DNA from 2 places in the Variovorax nivicola genome. Region 1 is predicted to be linked to the other one. Evidence: predicted binding sites of a transcription regulator. Region 1 holds the regulator's gene; the other holds the start of a gene.
What was found. Region 1 encodes HrcA, which represses chaperone genes, less so after heat shock. Its sites were predicted from a motif close to TTAGCACTCNNNNNNNNNGAGTGCTAA; they were not measured.
Positions count from the first base shown of each region.

Region 2: the regulator HrcA is predicted to act here: its motif matches at 2,481-2,507, upstream of ACSFBF_RS25885 (co-chaperone GroES).

Region 1 covers NZ_JBPJZK010000002.1:324,916-332,059, reverse strand. Annotated here, with positions in the region: gene ACSFBF_RS10135 (YicC/YloC family endoribonuclease) at 1-158, shown strand, start outside; gene gmk (guanylate kinase) at 173-793, shown strand; gene rpoZ (DNA-directed RNA polymerase subunit omega) at 834-1,037, shown strand; gene ACSFBF_RS10120 (RelA/SpoT family protein) at 1,131-3,386, shown strand; gene greB (transcription elongation factor GreB) at 3,394-3,969, opposite strand; tRNA gene ACSFBF_RS10110 (tRNA-Arg) at 4,027-4,103, opposite strand; tRNA gene ACSFBF_RS10105 (tRNA-Arg) at 4,221-4,297, opposite strand; tRNA gene ACSFBF_RS10100 (tRNA-Ile) at 4,360-4,436, opposite strand; gene hrcA (heat-inducible transcriptional repressor HrcA) at 4,468-5,475, opposite strand; gene ACSFBF_RS10090 (NAD kinase) at 5,507-6,418, shown strand; gene recN (DNA repair protein RecN) at 6,420-7,144, shown strand, end outside.
Region 2 covers NZ_JBPJZK010000007.1:131,577-138,720, forward strand. Annotated here, with positions in the region: gene groL (chaperonin GroEL) at 418-2,070, opposite strand; gene ACSFBF_RS25885 (co-chaperone GroES) at 2,100-2,390, opposite strand; gene ACSFBF_RS25890 (amino acid ABC transporter substrate-binding protein) at 2,891-3,802, opposite strand; gene ACSFBF_RS25895 (LysR family transcriptional regulator) at 4,352-5,293, opposite strand; gene ACSFBF_RS25900 (SDR family NAD(P)-dependent oxidoreductase) at 5,432-6,169, shown strand; gene ACSFBF_RS25905 (tautomerase family protein) at 6,219-6,467, shown strand; gene ACSFBF_RS25910 (Bug family tripartite tricarboxylate transporter substrate binding protein) at 6,454-7,144, opposite strand, start outside.

The DNA of each region.
Region 1 (7,144 bases):
GCGAAATCGGCAAGCGCCTCGACTTCCTGATCCAGGAGCTTCACCGCGAGGCCAACACCCTGGGCTCGAAGTCGGCGGCACTGGAGCTCACGCGCATCGGCGTGGACATGAAGGTCCTGATCGAGCAGATGCGCGAGCAGGTGCAGAACATCGAATGACGACGAGCGAAAGAATGGATTACCCCGGCAATATCTTCGTGGTGGCCGCGCCCAGCGGGGCCGGCAAATCGAGCCTGGTCAAGGCACTCATGGAGCTCGATTCGGCCGTGCAGCCCTCGGTCTCGCACACGACCCGGTCGCCGCGCGGGCAGGAAAAGCACGGTCGCGAGTACTTTTTTGCCTCGCCGACGGAGTTCGACGCCCTGATCGCGGCGGACGGCTTCGTGGAATGGGCCCATGTGCACGGGCACCGGTACGGCACCTCCAAGAGGGCCATCGAGGAGCGGATCGCCCAGGGGGCCGACGTCATCCTCGAAATCGACTTCCAGGGCGCGCTGCAGATCCGCAAGACCTTTGCCAACGCGGTCATGATCTTCATCCTGCCGCCCAGCTGGGAAGAACTGCGCTCCCGTCTCGAACGGCGTGGCGAAGACAGCGCCTCGGTCATCGAATTGCGCCTGAAGAACGCGGCCGAAGAGATGGCCAGGGCGGGGGAATTCGACTTCGTTATAATCAACGAGTTATTTGAGCGCGCGCTTTTCGATCTCAAGGCGATCGTCCACGCTCAGCGGCTCCGGTATTCCGCACAGCGCCGTGCACGTGCCGACACATTCGCCGCCCTGAACATCCCCTGATATCCGAGTTCATCCGCTCACAGACAGAAAGATTCTCATCATGGCCCGCATCACCGTCGAAGATTGTCTCGTCAATATTCCGAACCGTTTCCAGCTCGTCCTGGCCGCCACGTACCGTGCGCGCATGCTGAGCCAGGGCCATGCCCCGAAGATCGAGAGCAAGAACAAGCCCGCCGTGACCGCCCTGCGCGAAATCGCCGAAGGCAAGATCGGCCTCGAAATGCTCAAGAAGGTGCCGGGCTGATCTGACGCAGCCCTGCAACGAAAAGGCACCGCAAAGCGGTGCTTTTTTTATGTCTGAACGCGTCCATACAGCGGTCACGCTAAAGTGGTAGCCATGAGCGCGGTAGCCAAATCTCAGTCCCATGCCCCCAAGGGCACGCCGAAGCCGAGTCCGGCGGCGCTGAATGCGGCCGCCGCAAGCTTTGCAGCATTGACCGCGCGCCTCGACTACCTGAGCGCAGAAGATACCGAATTGGTCCGCCGCGCCTACCGCTTCGCCGACGAGGCCCATCTTGGACAGCTGCGCAACAGCGGCGAACCGTACATCACCCACCCCATCGCCGTGGCGGCGCAATGCGCCGAGTGGAAGCTCGATGCGCAGGCGCTGATGGCCGCCCTGCTCCACGATGCCATCGAAGACTGCGGCGTCACCAAGCCCGAACTCATCGAGCGCTTTGGCGCCCCGGTCGCCGAACTGGTCGACGGGCTCACCAAGCTCGACAAGCTGCAGTTCAACACGCGCGAAGAAAACCAGGCCGAGTCGTTCCGCAAGATGCTGCTGGCCATGGCGCGCGATGTGCGCGTCATCCTGGTCAAGCTGGCGGACCGCACGCACAACATGCGCACGCTGGCCGATGCGCCGCGTGAAAAGTGGGGCCGCATCTCGCGCGAAACGCTGGAGATTTACGCGCCCATCGCGCATCGTCTCGGGCTGAACCAGACCTACCGCGAGCTGCAGGAGCTGTCGTTCCGGCACCTGAAACCGTGGCGTTATGCCACGCTGTCGAAGGCCGTGGCCAAGGCGCGTGGCCGACGCCGCGACCTGATCCAGAAGGTGCAGCGCGAGGTCGAAACCGCCTTTGCCGCAGCCAACATGACGCTGCGGATCGCGGGGCGCGAGAAAACGCTCTATTCGATCTATCGCAAGATGGAAGAAAAGCACCTGAGCTTCGCCCAGGTGACCGACATCTACGGCTTCCGCCTGATCGTGCCGAACGTGATCGCCTGCTACACCGGCCTGGGCATCCTGCACCAGATGTACAAGCCCCTGCCGGGCAAGTTCAAGGACCACATCGCGATCGCCAAGCTCAACGGCTACCAGTCGCTGCACACCACGCTCGTCGGTCCGGCCGGCGTGAGCGTCGAGTTCCAGCTTCGGACCGAGGCAATGCATGTGGTGGCCGAATCGGGCGTGGCCGCGCACTGGCTGTACAAGGCGGCTGAGCCGAACGCAGCAAGCAACGACCGTCTGGGCACCAAGTGGCTGCAGTCGCTGCTCGACATCCAGGATGAAACGCGCGACGCCGCCGAGTTCTGGGATCACGTCAAGGTCGACCTGTTTCCTGACGCGGTATATGTGTTCACGCCCAAGAGCCAGATCATGGCGCTGCCCCGCGGCGCCACGGTGGTCGACTTTGCCTACGCCATTCACAGCAACATCGGCGACCACACCTCGGCCGCGCGCATCAACGGCGACCAGGTGCCGCTGCGCACTGAGCTCAAGAACGGCGACGTGGTCGAAGTGATCACCGCGCCGGTGTCGACGCCCAATCCGGCCTGGCTGGGCTTCGTGCGAACGGGCCGGGCGCGCTCCAAGATCCGTCACTATCTGAAGACCCTGGCGCACGCCGAGTCCGAAGGCCTGGGCGAAAAGCTGCTCGCACAAGCGCTGCGCGCCGAAGGCCTGAGCAAGCTGCCCGAGGAAGACGAGGAACACCAGGCGCTGTGGGAAAAGCTGCTGCGCTTCACCGGCAACCGCACCCGCTCCGAACTGCTGACCGACATCGGCCTGGGCAAGCGCATTGCCAGCATCGTCGCGAAGCGGCTGGTGGCAATGCTCTCCGAACTGGGCGAACGGCCCGACGCGCTGCTGCTGAGCCGCGAGCGCTTCATCTCGCACGAAACCGTGTCGCAGGGCGCGGTCACGCTGGACGGCAGCGAGAACTCGTCGGTGCGCTTTGCGCTCTGCTGCCGGCCGATTCCGGGCGACCAGATCGTCGGCTACCTCGGCCATGGCGAAGGCCTGGTGGTGCACACGGAAGACTGTGGTGTCGGCCAGCGGCTGCGCCATAAAGACAGCGAACGCTTCTTCGCCGTCGAGTGGGCAGACGAACCCACGCGCGCCTTCGAGACTGGCGTGGTCATCACCGTGCGCAACGACAAGGGCGTGCTGGCGCGGGTCGCGGCCACGCTGGCCGATGCGGAAGCAGACATCACGCATGTGGAAATGGCCGACGAAACTCCGCAGGATTCGACCGACCTGCGCTTCGTGATCGCCGTGCGCGACCGCACGCATCTGGATGCCGTGTTGCGCGCTGCCCGGCGTACCGCGTCGGTACTGACCGCATCCAGGACGGTTCCCGCCCCCTGAGGCGCCGTTACGCCGCGGCTGGGCGCGGCGCCGGATAGCTCACGGACAGTATCTCGACCTCGTGCGCCCCGCCCGGTGTCACGAGCTTCACCACATCGCCTTCGCGCGACTTGAGCAGCGCCCGAGCAATCGGCGAAATCCAGCTGACCTGCGACTTCGCGCTCTCAGCTTCGTCGATACCGAGGATCGTGACGCTGCGCTCGTCGCCCGCTTCGTCGACATAGCGAACGGTGGCGCCGAAAAAGATCTGATCGCGACCGTGGTGCACCGAAGGATCGGTGACCTCCGCGATTTCGAGGCGCTTGGTGAGAAAACGGATGCGGCGATCGATCTCGCGCAGGCGCTTCTTGCCGTAGAGGTAGTCGCCGTTCTCGGAGCGGTCACCATTTTTGGCTGCCCAGTGCACGGTCTCGACGATCTTCGGCCGCTCCTCGTCCATCAGCTGCAGCAGCTCGTCGCGCAGGCGCGCGTAGCCTTCGGGAGTGATGTAGTTCTTGCTGCCTGCGGGCAACGGAGGCAAAGCGCCATCAGCGCCGTCGTCATCTCCGTCGGAGTCTGTTTCCTTGGTGAATGCCTTGCTCAAAGCAGAATCCTCCAAATGAAAAAAGCCCGCAACTTTCGTTGCGAGCTTTTCTTGTTGTGGTGCGGCTGGCAGGAATTGAACCCACGACCCCTTGGTTCGTAGCCAAGTACTCTATCCAACTGAGCTACAGCCGCACAGCTTGCAATTATAGCCCGCTTTCTTCGACCCTTTTTGCATTTGCCCAGCCGAATCCACGCGAAGGCACAAAAGAAAAATGCCCGAAAGATGAATCTTCCGGGCATTTTTGGAGATGGTGCGGCTGGCAGGAATTGAACCCACGACCCCTTGGTTCGTAGCCAAGTACTCTATCCAACTGAGCTACAGCCGCTAAGCCTTCGATTATAGCCTGTTCTGGGGCTCGTTCCGAAAACGGGCAAAAACAAGAAGTGGTGGTAGGCCGTGATGGGCTTGAACCATCGACCAACGGATTATGAGTCCGCTGCTCTAACCAACTGAGCTAACGGCCCACTCGGCACGATTCTATTCGCGCCGCAGCGCCTACTTGCGATGGCTCAGCGCATTGCTCACCAGGCGAGACGTGATGTCGACGATCTGGATCATGCGTTCGTAGGGCATGCGCGTCGGCCCGATCACGCCCAGCGTACCCACGACCTGCCCGTCGACCTCGTAGTTGGCGCTGACGATGGAGAGCTCCTCGAAGGGCACCACCTGGCTTTCACCGCCAATGAAGATGCGCACCCCTTCGGCCTTGCTCGACACGTCGAGCAGACGCATCAATTGGGCCTTCTGCTCGAAAAGTTCGAAGGCACGGCGCAGTTGCCCCATGTCGCTGGAGAAATCGCTCACCGCCAGCAGGTTGCGCTCGCCCGAGATCACGACGTCGTCTTCCTGCGCCTCGTTTAGCACTTCGGAGCTGACCTGCACCGCGGCCTGCATCAACGCAGCGATTTCGCCGCGCAGCTTTTCGACCTCGGACTGGAGGCGATCGCGCACCTGCTCGATGGTCAGGCCCGCATAGTGCGCGTTGATGTAGTTCGAGGCCTCGACCAGCTGCGACTGCGAGTAATCGGCCTCCGGAAAGATCACCCGGTTCTGCACGTCACCATCGGGCGAGACGATGATCACCAGCAGGCGCCGGTCGGAGAGCTTCAGGAATTCGATCTGCTTGAACACCGAAGCACGCCGCGGCGCCATCACCACGCCGACGAACTGCGACAGGTTCGACAGCAAGTGCGCCGCATTGGCAATCACCTTCTGAGGCTGGTCGGGCGCGAGGCTCGGCGTGCTCATCTGCTCGCGCTGCGCGGTCAGCATGGTGTCGACGAAGAGGCGGTAGCCGCGGTGCGTTGGAATGCGGCCGGCCGAGGTGTGCGGGCTGGCAATCAGTCCCAGCGCCTCGAGGTCGGACATGACGTTGCGGATGGTCGCCGGCGACAGATCGAGCCCCGAGGAACGCGACAGCGTGCGCGAGCCGACGGGTTGCCCGTCGGCGATGTAGCGCTCGACGAGCGTCTTGAGCAGCAACTTGGCACGGTCGTCCAGCATTGCAAGATTTTAGTGTTGTAATTTGTGAGATATGACCTCTCGCTTTCGTCACGTCGCCCTGATCGGCAAATACCAGGCTTCCGGCGCCCGGGCGCAGGCGGACTCGCGCGACGGCGTCATGGAAGGCATTGGCACCTTCCTCGAATCGCAAGGCTGCACGGTGTTCGTCGAGCGCTCGACCTGCGAGGAAGACGATGACGGCGCCCCCGCCCATCCACGCTACGAAGCCCTCAGCGTCGAGGAAATCGGCCAGCGCTGCGACCTCGGCTTGGTGGTCGGCGGCGACGGCACCATGCTCGGCATCGGCCGGCAGCTCGCCAGCTACGGCATCCCGCTGATCGGCATCAATCGCGGCCGGCTCGGCTTCATCACCGACATTCCACTCGACAACTACCAGGCCACACTGATCCCGATGCTGGCCGGCGAGTACGAGGAAGACCACCGCAGCCTGATGCATGCGCAAGTCGTGCGCGACGGCGCCTCGGTGTTCGACGCGCTCGCCATGAACGACGTGGTCGTCAACCGCGGCGCCACCTCCGGCATGGTCGAGCTGCGCGTGTCGGTGGGCCGCCATTTCGTGGCCAACCAGCGCGCCGACGGCCTGATCATCGCCACGCCCACAGGCTCGACGGCCTACGCTCTCTCGGCCGGCGGGCCGCTCCTGCATCCGGCGGTGCCGGGCTGGGTGCTGGTGCCGATCGCACCGCACACGCTGTCGAATCGCCCCGTGCTGCTGCCCGATGCCGACGAGATCGTGATCGAGCTGGTGGGCGGACGCGACGCCAGCGCCAATTTCGACATGCAGTCCCTGGCCTCGCTCGCAATCGGCGACCGCGTTGTAGTGCGCCGCTCCGATTTCCGCGTGCGCTTCCTGCACCCGCGCGGTTGGAGCTATTTCGACACCTTGCGCAAGAAACTTCATTGGAACGAAGGGGGCTCCTGAAATGGCGCTGCGACGCATCGCACTGCGCGACTTCGTGATCGTGCGATCACTCGAACTCGACCTGTCCGGCGGCTTCACGGTATTGACCGGTGAAACCGGCGCGGGCAAATCCATCTTGATCGACGCGCTGCAACTGGCGCTGGGCAACCGCGCCGACGCTGGCGCGGTGCGCGAAGGCGCCGAGCGGCTCGACGTGAGCGCCGAATTCGACGCCGACCCAGCCCTGGACACCTGGCTCGACGAAGGCGGCTTCGAAGCCGGCGACGCGCTGCTGCTGCGCCGTACCGTCGATCTGCAGGGCCGCAGCCGCGGCTGGATCAACGGCAGCCCGGCCACGGCCACGCAGCTGCGCGAGCTCGGCGACCGCCTGCTCGACATCCACGGACAGCACGCCTGGCAAAGCCTGACGCGGCCCGAGGCGGTGCGCGGCCTGCTCGACGCCTATGCAGGCGTGGGCACCGACGCGCTCGCTGCCGCGTGGCAAAGCTGGCGGCAGGCGCTCTCCGCACTCGAACACGCGCGCTCGGCACAAGACTCGCTGCAGCGCGAACGCGAGCGGCTGCAATGGCAGATTTCCGAAGTCGCCAAGCTCGCACCGGGCGTCGACGAGTGGGAAGAGCTGTCGACCAACCACTCGCGCATCTCCAATGCGCAAGCGCTGATCGATGCCGCCCAGGGCGCTAGCCAGGCTCTGGAAGACGACGACAACGGTGCCCTCCCCGCGCT
Region 2 (7,144 bases), on a different contig from region 1:
GGAGAGTTGGGCAAAGGAGGGAGTCGACTCTTCAGCCGGAAACACCGCCAATCTCTCCCTTTTCTTTGTGGAACTTTAATCGGAGAATAAAAGAGATGAAAGCAGAAAAAGATACTATCTGATGTAAACGAGCGCATTTAATTCTGCAAATCACGCCAAAAAATATGACTTTTGGCACTTCTCGCGATTACCGCAAATGAATTAGGCGGGAGCCTTCTTGTGGCATTCAATCGGGAAGCTCTCTTTGCATTGCAGCGCTTTGATCAGCGTGCACTCATGAAAAAAAGCCCGTCGGAGACGGGCTTTTTTTCATTTCGCAAAACACTGCGGATCCGGCTCAGCCGGTCCGCAGGTGTTGCCCCCGGCAGGGGGTAGGCGTAGCGGACACGAAGTGCCGCGCAGCCTAGGGCCGGGCAATTACATGCCCATGCCACCCATGCCACCCATGCCGCCCATGTCGGGCATGCCGCCGCCGGCGCCAGACTCGTCCTTCGGTGCGTCAGCGACCATGGCTTCGGTCGTCAGCAGCAGCGAGGACACCGAAGCGGCGTTCTGCAGTGCGGTGCGCGTGACCTTCGTCGGGTCCAGGATGCCCAGTTCGAGCATGTCGCCGTACGTGTCGTTCGCAGCGTTGAAGCCGTAGTTGCCCTTGCCGGCCAGCACAGCGTTCACCACCACCGAGGCTTCGCCGCCGGCGTTGTTCACGATTTCGCGCAGGGGAGCTTCGATGGCCTTGAGCACCAGCTTGATGCCGGCTTCCTGGTCAGCGTTGTCGCCCTTGACCGACTCGCCCACGGCTTGCTTGGCACGCAGCAGAGCCACGCCGCCGCCAGCCACAACGCCTTCTTCCACTGCAGCGCGGGTAGCGTGCAGGGCGTCTTCGACGCGAGCCTTCTTTTCCTTCATTTCGACTTCGGTGGCAGCGCCAACCTTGATCACTGCAACGCCGCCGGCCAGCTTGGCCACGCGCTCTTGCAGCTTTTCACGGTCGTAGTCGCTCGTGGCTTCTTCGATCTGCACGCGCACTTGCTTCACGCGGGCTTCGATGTCGCCAGCGGCGCCGGCGCCGTCGATGATGATCGTGTTTTCCTTGCCCACTTCGATGCGCTTGGCTTGGCCCAGGTCGGCCAGCGTCACCTTTTCGAGCGTCAGGCCCACTTCTTCAGCGATGACCTTGCCGCCCGTCAGGATGGCGATGTCTTCCAGCATGGCCTTGCGGCGGTCGCCGAAGCCAGGAGCCTTGACGGCCACGACCTTCAGGATGCCGCGGATCGTGTTCACGACCAGCGTAGCCAGGGCTTCGCCTTCGACTTCTTCGGCAATGATCAGCAGCGGACGGCCAGCCTTGGCGACTTGTTCCAGCGTGGGGAGCAGGTCACGGATGTTGCTGATCTTCTTGTCGAACAGCAGCACGAAGGGGTTGTCGAGCAGCGCCGATTGCTTCTCGGGGTTGTTGATGAAGTAGGGCGACAGGTAGCCGCGGTCGAATTGCATGCCTTCGACGACGTCGAGTTCGCTGTCGAGCGACTTGCCGTCTTCGACAGTGATCACGCCTTCCTTGCCGACCTTGTCCATCGCGTCAGCGATGAGCTTGCCGATGGTTTCGTCGCTATTGGCCGAGATCGAGCCGACTTGAGCGATTTCCTTCGACGTGGTGGTGGGCTTGGAAGCCTTCTTCAGCTCGGCGACCAGGGCCGTCACGGCCTTGTCGATGCCGCGCTTCAGGTCCATCGGGTTCATGCCGGCAGCCACCAGCTTGAAACCTTCGCGAACGATGGCTTGTGCCAGCACGGTCGCGGTGGTGGTGCCGTCACCGGCGTTGTCCGAAGTCTTGGAAGCCACTTCCTTCACGAGCTGGGCGCCCATGTTCTGCAGCTTGTCCTTGAGTTCGATTTCCTTGGCGACCGACACACCGTCCTTGGTGACGGTGGGGGCGCCGAACGAGCGCTCGAGCACCACATTGCGGCCCTTGGGGCCCAGGGTCACCTTGACTGCGTTGGCCAGGATGTTCACACCCTCGACCATGCGTGCGCGGGCTTCACCGCCGAAGACTACGTCTTTTGCTGCCATGTTTGTTTACTCCGAATGGGATGTTTGAATTACTTCTCGACGACCGCGAACAGGTCGTCTTCCTTCATGACGAGCAATTCGTCACCGCCGACCTTGACGGTCTGGCCGCTGTACTTGCCGAACAGGACGCGGTCGCCGACCTTGACGGTCAGTGCGGCCAGTTCGCCCTTGTCGTTGCGCTTGCCCGGGCCCACGGCCAGGACTTCACCCTGATCGGGCTTTTCAGCGGCTGCGTCGGGGATGACGATGCCGGAGGCGGTCTTGGTTTCGCTGTCAACACGCTTGACGATCACGCGATCGGCCAAAGGACGAAGTTTCATTGCATCTCCTGGATGTATGGATAAGAAACGGGTTTTGTGGTCGGGTGCCGGACCGGAGGCCGGCAGCCCATCGACTGGAAGCGAGGGCTGTTAGCACTCATCAGCAGCGAGTGCTAATCATAAGGGCAATCGGTGGGCTTTCAAGTGACAGGGGCTGCTGTCGGTTCTCATGCGGAACGCCGGTGGAAATCAGTGGACACGCCATTTAACCTTCGCTTGCTTTTTGCCCGGGTAAAAAAGAGATCCGCTGGAAGCAAGGCGAAGCTGCCGTCGAAGAGGATGCCAACTGCGGGACCTCACAGGTCGCGCGACGAGCTTCCGTTTTGCAGCGTTTCCGGTCACTCGCCCAGGCTCGACCGACTCCCGGTCTCTGCACAATTCCGGGCATTGCGTGGGCCGAGGTGCCAGAAGCCAGCGATCAACCCGGTGCGCAGGTGACCCACCATGCCCCGCATCGAAACTCTCTCTCGCCGCACTATCAGTCCGACTGGCCGTTCGACTCAGATCGAGTGACCGAGCACCATCGCGACGCCGGGCTGCTTGTTCGGCCGAACGAAGCTGTCGCGAGTCAGGCGTCCCATCTTGATGGTGAGTGTCTGGGTGTTGAACCACTTGTCATAGAGCGCATTGATCTCGCCGTTGGCGTACAGCTGCGCGAGGCTCCGGTCGACCGCCGCGAGCAACGCAGTGTCGCCCTTGCGCATCATCACGGCGTACGGTTCGACCGACAGCGCAAGCCTGCTCAGGCTGAGCGTATCGATCCCCTTGTCGTTCGACACGAGGCCTTGCAGCAGCGAGTCATCCTGCGCAAATGCGCGCACCTTGCCTTCCTTCAGGGCCTTGTAGGCCTCGCCGTTGTTGTCGTAGGTGGTGAACTTCGCATCGCGCAGTTCACCTTCGGCGAGTTGCTTGAAAAGCTTCTCCGAGGTCGAACCTTTGGCCAGCGCGATCGGCATGCTCTTCAGGTCCTTCACCGTCTCCACGTGAAGGCTCTTGCTCGTCAGCACGCGCATCCCGGCGACGAAGAAGGTGTAGCTGAAGTCCACCTTCTCCTGGCGCGCCATCGTATTGGTGGTCGAGCCGCACTCGAGGTCGATTTCGCCGGCGAGCAGTTTCGGAATGCGCTCCGGGCCTGCCACGAGCTTGTACTGGACCTTGATGTCGGGAAGCTTGAGCTCGCGCTTGATCTCCTCGACCGCGTTCATGCACAGGTCCACCGAATAGCCCGCGGGCTGCTTCTGCGCATTGACGAACGAAAAGGGCGGCACGGCTTCGCGCACGCCGAGCACGATCGTGCGCGTTTCGCGGATCTTGCTCATCGTGTCGACGGCGGCCTGAGCAGGCAGGGCCACCAGCGCGATGGCCAGGGGAATCATCGCGGCACGCAGCAGGCGCACGGGAAAAGGGGACATGGGGTATGGCGCCAACGGCGGTTTGAATTTCGATGTTGATCACACGCCGTTGCTGTTTCGCCGACCCTCGGGAGTCGCGTTCGCATCCACCGCCCGTCATCGCTCGCAAGAGATTCGGCTCTTGCGAGCGACGCGGACCCCATGTGTCACTTGGGAACTTGCGCGCCGATTGTTCGCTGGACTGCGTACTTTTCACTAGCCAGAAAAAATGGAATTCAGACACTCATTTTTCGAGGCAATCATCGGGGACGCCAAATGCTCGGTGCTCTGAAATCAGCGTGCCTGAATGCGCAAACTCTAAGAGCCCACAGTCGCCCATTACGGTCGCTGAATGGCTGTCTCTGCTTGGGGGTGATGAGGCTCTGGTTGCAACTGCCGTGGCAAACCTTCTCGCCAGCGGAATGGATTTGCCCGCCATCGATGCGTCTCCAGGTGCGGCCGATGCCTTGAAGACGCGGATGCGTAATTACCTAGCTGGGAGGGTACCTCTGGGAGTCGTACGCTTTCCAAAGGTGTCGTGAGTGAGCTTGGAAAGGTCGTGGCCGGATCTCACGCCCGGCCGGCCACGCCGCCGGCAGCCGCACCCGCCCGGTGGCCCATCAGGAAGTCCACGAAGGTGCGCACGCGCAGCGGCGCGAAGCGCAGCTTGGGATACAGCAGGTTGTAGGGCCGGGACCGGCCGCCGAAGGGCTTGAGCACTTCGACCAGTCGCCCCTGGCGCAGGTCTTCCTCGACCACGAAGCGATAGGCCTGGAAGATGCCCGCGCCATGCCGGGCCAGCGTCACGCCGGCCAGGACGTCGTCCGAACAGGCGTAGCCGCCGGAGGTGAGCATTTCGATGTCCTGCCCGTCCTGACGGCACAGCCAGGGGATGGTGCGGCCGCTGCTGGGCAGCTCGAACTGGATGCATTCGTGGGTCTGCAAGTCGTCCAGGGTCCGGGGTTCTCCGCGCCGGCGCAGGTAGTCCGGGGCGGCGACCAGCACGAGTTCGGCGTCCTCGAGATGGCGTGCAACCAAGGTCGAGTCGGCGGGCGCGCGCACACGCACGGCGAGGTCGTACCCCTCCGCGGCGAAGTCGATGTTGCGGTTGCTGACGTGAACCTCGACCCGGATGTCCGGGTAGTGCGTCCTGAACTCCGGCAGCAGCGGCAGCAGCCGGTAGTGCCCGTAAGTGGTGGGAACGCTGATCCGCAGCAGGCCGCTTGGCGTGATCTGTTGGCCGCCGACCACGCGTTCGGCCTCCACCAGCTGGTTGAGCGCCTGGCGGCATTGCTCGTAATAGGCCTGGCCCGCCTCGCTCAGCCGTATCTGCCGCGTCGTGCGCAGGAAGAGGCGCACGCCGAGGCGTTCTTCCAGCCTGCCCACGGTCCTGCTCACGGCGGCGGGCGTCACGCCCGCGACGGCCGCGGCGGCGGTGAACCCCTCTTGCTCGGCCGCAAGGCAGAACAGTTCCAGGCTTCCCAGCAGCAGGTCGTCGAACTGGCGATTCATGATTGATTACATGGAGTAATAACTGAAGATTCTCTGATCATCTTTATCAACTTGAAGGTAGTCAATACATTTGATCCCAGAGGCGAGAGCCTCCCTGAATCAACCGCCTCCGCTTTGACCACCCGAAAGGAAACCATCATGAAGACCCAACCCAAGACGATCGTGATCACCGGCGCCTCGAGCGGCATCGGCCTGGCCTTGGCCGGCGCGTACCTCCAGCGCGGCGACAACGTCGTCGGCAACGCCCGCAGCGCCGAACGGCTGCAACAGGCGTCCGTGTCGCTCGGCTCGCCCGACAACTTCCTGGGCGTTGCCGGCGATGTCGCCGACCCCGCCGTCGGCGAGCTGCTGGTGCGGCGCGCCGTCGAGCGCTTCGGCCGCGTGGACGTGCTCGTCAACAACGCCGGATTCTTCAACGCCAAGCCGTTCGTCCAGTACACGCCGGACGAGCTGGACGCCCTGGTGAGCACCAACTTGAAGGGTTTCGTCTATCCGTCGCAGGCCGCAGTCCGCCACATGGTCGAGCGCAAGGCGGGCCACATCATCAGCATCACCGCAAGCCTTGCCTCGCAGCCCAACCAGGCCGTGCCGGCGGTGCTGCCGCTGCTGATCAAGGGCGGCATCAACCAGGCGACGAAGGCGCTGGCGCTGGAACTGGCGCCGCACAACATCCAGGTGACGGCGGTGGCGCCGGGCATCGTTGACACGCCGATGTACACGAAGGAAATGCACGGTTTCCTCAACACGCTGCAGCCGGCAGGCCGAATCGGCACGGTGCAGGAAATCGTCGACGCGGTTCTCTACCTGAGCGACGCCGGCTTCACGACCGGCATCGTGCTGCCCGTGGACGGCGGCATGGGCACCGGCAAGTGGTGATCGCAGCAGCGAAGCAACGAAGCATCGACAACGAATACCGGAGAACACCATGCCCTACATCCGCATCGAAATCACCCGCGAAGGCACCACGCTCGACCAGAAGAAGCAGCTGATCGCCGAGGCCACCGACATGATGGTGCGCGTCCTGAACAAGGACCCTGCCTCGACCTTCGTCGTGATCGACGAATACGACACCGACAACTGGGGCCAGCACGGCCGCACGATCACCGAGGTGCGCCGCGAGCAGGCCGCCGCCAAGGCTGATCTGCAGCAGCGTCCCCGCCTCAGTCCACCTTGATGCTCGCGGCCTTGACCACCTGCTGCGCCTTGGCGGTTTCATCGACGATGAACTTGTTGAACTGCGCCGACTGCATCGTGAACGGCTCGGCACCGAGCTTCTCCAGCCGCTCTTTCAGCTCGGGCGACACCATGATCTTCGCGACCTCGGCCTGAAGCCGCTCCAGCACCGCTTGCGGCGTCTTCGCCGGAGCGAAGAGGCCGACCCAGAACAAATACGCCGAACCCGGCACGCCGGCCTCCACCGTGGTGGGTGCATCGGGCAGGGCCAGCGAGCGCTGGGCGGTTCCCACTGCCAGCGCCTGCAGCTTGCCGCTCTTGATGAGGGGCAGCGCCGACACCATCGGTGCGAAGAACCAGTCGACGCGGCCCGACATCACCTCGGTCATGGCCTCGGGGGTGCCGCGAAAGGGCACGTGCTGCGCATCGAGCCCGGCCGCGAGGCGGAACACCTCGGCGTTCATGTGCGTGGCCGAGCCATTGCCTGCGGAGCCGTAGTTGAGAGCGCCAGGCTTGGCCTTTGCCTTGGCCACGAGGTCCTGCACGTTCGTGAAGTGCGAAGGCGCGGTCACCAGCACGTTGGGCAGGCTCGCCATCGGCGTGATGCCGGTGAAGTCCTTGATCGTGTCGTACGACAGGCCCTTGTATATCCACGGGTTCACGAGATGGCCCGCCGAA